DNA from 3 places in the Pseudoalteromonas sp. J010 genome. Region 2 is predicted to be linked to each of the others. Evidence: predicted binding sites of a transcription regulator. Region 2 holds the regulator's gene; each other region holds the start of a gene.
The links. The regulator MetJ, encoded in region 2, represses methionine synthesis genes. The targets are predictions, from matches to a motif close to TAGACGTCTAGACGTCTA.
Positions count from the first base shown of each region.

Region 1 (2,282 bases), on a different contig from region 2:
AATTTGTTTCAGTGTAAGTGCCTTAAGTAGGCTTTGTGAACGCAAATAGGTGACAATAAAGGCCACAAATAAGGTACCTGAGGCGAGACGGATAAGTGCTGCCCACAAGCTGCTGATGCTTTCGTTAGTTAATGCGCCTTTGGAAAGTACCATACCCGCAGCTTGGCAAACAGCCGCTGTAAGTGCGAAGCAAACGCCAAGTATATAGTGCTTGTTGTCTACAACTGGCTGGCTACGACTTGGTTTGATTGCGAGCATTACGCCTACGGTCGTGATAGCAATGCCAAGCCAAGCTGATGCACTAAGATAAACACCAAGAATAATAATATTTAAGATCCCAGCAATGGCAGGTGCTAGGCTTTCAATCACCAAAGTGCGTGCAGGGCCAATATTTCTAAGTGCAGCAAAGTAGGCGCTGTCACCAATCGCTATACCCAGTATGCCACTGGCAATCAGCCAGCCCCAACTAGAGAGTAAGGTGGGGTACATGGTATCAGCGGTGACGAGTAAACATAATACCATCAGAGCAGAAGCAATAACGCCTTTGCTGACGTTTAGCTCAAACGGACTGAGGTGATGGCTAAATCGCTTGTATAAAATTGTTGAACCAGCCCATACTCCTGCTGCTGCAATTGCTGCCGCTTCCCCAATGCCAATCATATATACCACGCTGCTTGTGCTTATTAATTTGGTGGCAAGTATACATACATTGAACAAAAAATGGGGAGGGAGCGAGATCAAATCGTTATTACGGGGTTTTGGACGTCCATACATCTAGAGGTTGAAATTTTCCTGTTTTTGTCCATAATAATGCCATTCGATTAGTCTGGAGCAGCGCATGCCAATCACCGTCACCGACGAACTCCCAGCCATTGCCCAACTGCGTCATGAAAATGTTTTTGTGATGCCACAAAGCCGTGCATCAACGCAAGAGATCCGCCCTATGCGACTTGCCATATTAAACTTGATGCCAAATAAAGTGGAAACTGAGGTGCAATTTATTAGGCTATTGGCCAATACGCCTTTGCAAGTGAATGTCGACTTACTACGGCTAGACACTCATCGCAGTTCTGAAAATTCAGAGCAACACCTAGACATGTTTTACCGTTATTTTTCAGATGTAAAAGAGCAAAACTATGATGCCTTGATCGTCACCGGCGCACCACTGGCGCATCTTGAGTATGACGATGTGGTGTATTGGCAAGAGTTACAGGCGTTTTTTGATTGGGCAGAGCACCATGTTACTTCAACGCTCTTTTCTTGCTGGGCAGCGCATGCCGGTTTGTATCATCACTATGGTTTAAAGCGGGTGCTCAAAGAGGACAAACTGTGTGGGGTGTTTAAGCACCACTGTTATTTTGACCATGGGGCGCTGACTCGCGGCTTTGACGATGAATTTTTAGTGCCTCATTCTCGATATGGCCATATTGATGTCGACAAAATTAATACATGTAAAGACCTTGTAATTTTAGCTGGCTCAGAAAAAGTGGGTGCTTACTTAATAAAAAACCATTCTGGCAGCCAAGTCTATATCACAGGTCACCCAGAGTATGATGCTGACACGTTACAAAAAGAATATTTACGTGACTGTGAGAAAATGGCTAATGCACCGCAGCCTGAAAACTATTTTCCTGAGAATGACACCACAAAGCGCCCCTCCAAAACATGGCAAAGTCACGCGTTTTTGTTATTCTCAAATTGGTTAAACTACTATGTTTACCAAACCACACCTTATGATATTAACTTAGTTAGCCAAGATGTAAGGACTAACAATTATGCCGAATAATGTAGCCGTAAACGGTGAGCAAATTGCAGTGCAGCTTAAGCAAGCAATGCAGCAACGTATTCTGATCTTAGACGGTGCGATGGGTACAATGATCCAAAAGCACAAATTAGAAGAAGAGGACTATCGTGGTGAACGTTTTAAAGATTGGCATGTCCTTATCAAAGGTAACAACGATCTGCTAAGCTTGACGCAGCCGGAGATTATTAAGCAGATCCATCGTGATTATCTCGCTGCTGGCGCGGATATCATTGAAACCAATACTTTTAATGCCACCACTATCTCAATGGAAGATTATGATATGGCAAGCCTGAGTCGAGAGATTAATCTCGAATCGGCGAAGCTTGCACGTGCGGTGTGCGATGAATTTACCGCCCAAGACCCCAGCAAGCCTCGCTATGTGGCAGGTGTACTTGGTCCAACATCAAAAACCTGCTCCATTTCTCCTGATGTAAACGACCCTGGTTTTCGCAATATCACTTTCGACAAGTTGGTTGCA
Region 1 is NZ_RDBW01000030.1:10,623-12,904, reverse strand. Features, by position in the region: gene EAG18_RS15885 (DMT family transporter) at 1-660, opposite strand, end outside; gene metA (homoserine O-succinyltransferase) at 839-1,786, shown strand; gene EAG18_RS22400 (homocysteine S-methyltransferase family protein) at 1,776-2,282, shown strand, end outside.
Region 1: metA (homoserine O-succinyltransferase) is a predicted target of MetJ. The motif match lies at 760-777, and genes of this name have one in related genera.

Region 2 (2,282 bases):
TGCGCAGTCCACGCAATGTCAGATAACTATCAAAAGGCGCGCCCGTAATACCAATGTTATTTGCCCACCAAGCCAACTCATCTCCTAGCTCTTGCGTGCGCGCTATCACTGCACCACCTACCACATCGGAGTGACCGTTAATATATTTAGTGGTTGAGTGAACAACAATATCGACTCCAAAAGCGATAGGGTTTTGTAATGCTGGTGACAAGAAGGTATTGTCTGCCGCAACTAAAGCACCGATCGCATGCGCAGCGGTTACAACTGCTTCAATATCGGTTAATCGTAAAATTGGATTACTTGGTGTTTCTATCCACACAAGTTTAGGCTGGATTTTTTCTAGTTTCTCAAGGCTTTCTGGCTGGGTTAAATCCACTACTTCTACTTTGAGTAGCCCACGCTTTGCCAATGACGTAAATAAACGATAACTGCCACCATAGCAATCGTGGGGGATCACTAAAGTATCGTCATGGTTTAATAATTGAGTTACTAGGTGAATAGCCGACATACCTGTTGCGGTAATAATGCCACGTTGACCTCCTTCAAGTTCGGTTAACGCTTGTGCCAACACATCACGATTAAAGTTACCACTGCGGCCATAGTCATAATCACGCTTGGTATCAAAATCTGCAAATGAATAGGTCGTCGACAGGTAAAGGGGCGGAACCACTGCACCATGTGCTTTGTCAGCTTCTATACCGTGACGCACTGCAACCGTCGATTTTTTAATTTGACTCATAGGGTCACCTAGATAGTTGGATGTTTAGACGTCTAAAAGGTTAGAGCAACGACAACTAGAAGTCAAAACATTTATACTGCTAAATGGCTAAATAACTAGTATTTGACTATCTTTTTTAAACCGATAAAATTTCGCCACTTAAGGCGTTGCTAATACGACTGAGTTATTGAAAACTATGGCAGAGATCTATAGTTCTCGCCATAGCGGATTAATTTGCTCAACTATTCAAGTTCAGGTCTTATCTTTACTCTTTAAAGATTTCCCTGCTCCACATGCTTAGCTGAACAATATCAATCAGAACCCAGTCATATTGGCATTGATGTAACTGAGGCAAGTACACAATTATGGCAAAATGGAATGGTGAGTATATTCACCCATATGCAGAACACGGTAAAAAAGCAGAGCAAGTAAAAAAAATCACAGTGAGTATCCCTTTGAACGTGCTCAAAGTACTTACTGATGAACGTACGCGTCGTCAAGTAAATAACTTGCGCCATGCAACAAACAGCGAGCTATTATGTGAAGCCTTTTTACATGCTTTCACGGGTCAACCACTTCCAAGTGATGAGGACCTGAGAAAAGACAACCCAGAACGTATTCCGTTAGAAGTAAGACAAATAATGGAAGAGCGTGGTTTAGAGATCCCTGAAATAAACGAAGAATAATACCAATTTTCTTAATTAAGTGGTTTATTTTGAGGCGAGAAAATCTTGTCGATAACTAGGCAAAAATTTTGCTATTTAGTTGTTCTAAATGAGAAATTTTTAACGCTGTTAGCGTCAGATTTACTCCTTCAAATTGAGCAAGTATTAAGTCAAATTGGTATAATATCGACTCTTCATTTTTCACGGAAATAAAGACACAAAAAAGCCTCAATCGAGGCTTTTTTCATACTTATAGCTGGAATCGCTACAAGCAGTTATTTCTTAATACAAGGCAAATTTGTGCGTCAATAGCTGGCCTATTACAAACAAATTTACCGCAGAAGTAAGGGATAACAACGGCTAGAGAGAAAATTATTATCCCAGTTTAGGTTATTTTATTCCATATAACCCAAGGGCATCTCGATTTGCGCTACGCCAGATTCAACCGCAGCAGTAGCCACCGCTTTTGCTATTCGAGGTAACAAGCGAGGATCCATCGGTTTAGGGATAATGTATTGCGGACCAAACTCAAGGCTGTCGACATCAGCTGCTTTTAACACCTCTGCAGGTACTGGCTCTTTTGCAATACTTCTAATAGCCTCAACTGCCGCAATCTTCATTTCGTCATTGATAGCTGTAGCACGTACATCTAGTGCACCACGGAAGATGAACGGAAAACATAGCACATTGTTCACTTGGTTTGGATAATCAGAACGACCTGTTGCCATAATCAAATCATCACGAGCACCATGTGCAACATCAGGGCTGATCTCAGGATCTGGGTTCGAACATGCAAATACAACTGGCTTATCAGCCATTAATTTTAAATCTTCAGCAGATAGAAGATCTGGGCCTGAAACGCCAACAAATACGTCAGCCTCTGCAATCACATCCTGTAA
Region 2 is NZ_RDBW01000016.1:67,528-69,809, forward strand. Features, by position in the region: gene metB (cystathionine gamma-synthase) at 1-739, opposite strand, end outside; gene metJ (met regulon transcriptional regulator MetJ) at 1,084-1,404, shown strand; gene EAG18_RS10315 (malic enzyme-like NAD(P)-binding protein) at 1,779-2,282, opposite strand, start outside.

Region 3 (2,282 bases), on a different contig from region 2:
GATGTAGGCTCTGCCACACCGATTGCGTAAGACACTTGGATCTCACACTTGTCTGCAAGGCCGGCAGCAACAATGTTCTTCGCAACATAACGTGCTGCGTACGCTGCAGAGCGGTCAACTTTTGATGGATCTTTACCAGAGAATGCACCACCACCGTGACGAGCCATGCCACCGTAAGTATCTACGATGATTTTACGACCAGTTAGACCACAGTCACCCATAGGGCCACCGATAACGAAACGGCCAGTTGGGTTGATGAAGAACTTAGTCGCTTCAGTGATAAGCTCAGCTGGTAAAGTCGGCTTGATAATAGTTTCCATCACCGCTTCTACTAGGTCGTCTTGCGATACTGAATCACAATGTTGAGTAGATAAAACCACAGCGTCAATACCAACCGCTTTACCATTTTCGTACGCAAATGTTACCTGAGACTTAGCGTCAGGACGTAGCCAAGGTAATGTACCGTCTTTACGAACTTGTGCTTGGCGTTGCACTAAACGGTGTGAGTACGTAATTGGCGCAGGCATAAGTACGTCAGTCTCGTTACACGCGTAACCAAACATTAGACCTTGGTCACCAGCACCTTGCTCTTCAGGGCGAGTACGATCAACACCTTGGTTGATGTCTGGTGATTGCTTACCAATGGTATTTAGGATTGCGCATGAATCCGCGTCAAAACCCATGTCAGAGTGAGTATAACCGATTTCACGCACAGTTTTACGAGTTAATTCCTCGATATCAACCCAAGCGCTAGTCGTGATTTCACCACCAACCATAACCATACCGGTTTTAACGTAAGTTTCACACGCAACACGTGCTTTTGGATCTTGCTCAAGGATGGCATCTAGAACCGCATCAGAGATCTGATCGGCGATTTTATCCGGATGACCCTCAGAAACAGATTCAGAAGTAAATAAATGTTTAGCCATTGTATTTATGCTCACAAATATTGCGCTTCACAAACATCAGGAACAGCGCGAAAAATTAAGGGGCGTATTCTAACCAAAAAACCTACCCATTGACTAGTTATTTTACGCCTAGACGTCCAAAATTGTTCAATCTTTTTTAATGGTCAGAAAAAGTCAGTCTGTACCTGTTTTTTTATAGTCTTTGCCGTTGCAGTAGGCCATATAAATAAGTAAGAATGGGCTCAACCCCCGCGAAACACATTTAAAGGTAGGAGAATTCATGCCATCTCGCAAAGAACTTGCTAATGCAATTCGCGTTCTTTCCATGGACGCTGTACAAAAGGCCAAGTCTGGCCACCCAGGAGCCCCTATGGGCATGGCGGACATCGCAGAAGTACTTTGGCGCGACTTTCTAAAACACAACCCAAGTAACCCTGAATGGGCAGATAGAGATCGTTTTGTATTATCAAACGGTCACGGTTCAATGCTTATTTACTCATTGCTACATTTATCGGGTTATGATTTATCAATCGATGACATTAAAAACTTTCGTCAGTTACATTCCAAAACGCCAGGTCACCCAGAGTATGGCTATGCACCAGGAATAGAGACGACCACCGGCCCACTTGGTCAGGGTATCACTAATGCGGTAGGTATGGCGATTGCTGAAAAAGCCTTAGCTGCGCAGTTTAACCGCGAAGATTATGACATCGTAAACCATTATACCTACACCTTCTTAGGTGATGGTTGTTTGATGGAAGGGATCTCACACGAAGCATGTTCGTTGGCAGGTACACTTGGACTTGGCAAACTCATTGCATTTTGGGATGACAACGGCATTTCAATTGATGGTGAAGTTGAAGGTTGGTTTAGCGACGACACACCGAAGCGTTTTGAATCGTACGGCTGGCATGTTATTGCTGACGTTGATGGTCATGATAGCGACGCGATTAAAGCTGCAATTGAAGCGGCTCAAGCTGAATCTGACAAACCAACGCTTATTTGTTGTAAAACCGTTATTGGCTATGGCTCACCAAATAAATCTGGCAGCCACGATTGCCACGGTGCACCGCTTGGTGACGATGAAATCAAAGCTGCTCGTGAGTTCCTTGGTTGGGAGCACGGTGCATTCGACATTCCTGAAGATATCTACGCGAAATGGGATGCAACAGCGCGTGGTCAGAACCAACAAAGCGAATGGCTAATCAAGTTTACTGAGTATCAAATGCACTACCCAGAGCTTGCCGCTGAATTTGAACGCCGTATGAAAGGTGATTTGCCAGCAGATTGGTCAGAAAAAACAGAAGCGTATATCGCTGAACTTCAAGCGAATCCGGCGAATCCTGCAACGCGTAAAGCATCACAAAATGCCTT
Region 3 is NZ_RDBW01000010.1:26,762-29,043, forward strand. Features, by position in the region: gene metK (methionine adenosyltransferase) at 1-929, opposite strand, end outside; gene tkt (transketolase) at 1,189-2,282, shown strand, end outside.
Region 3: metK (methionine adenosyltransferase) is a predicted target of MetJ. The motif match lies at 1,031-1,048, and genes of this name have one in related genera.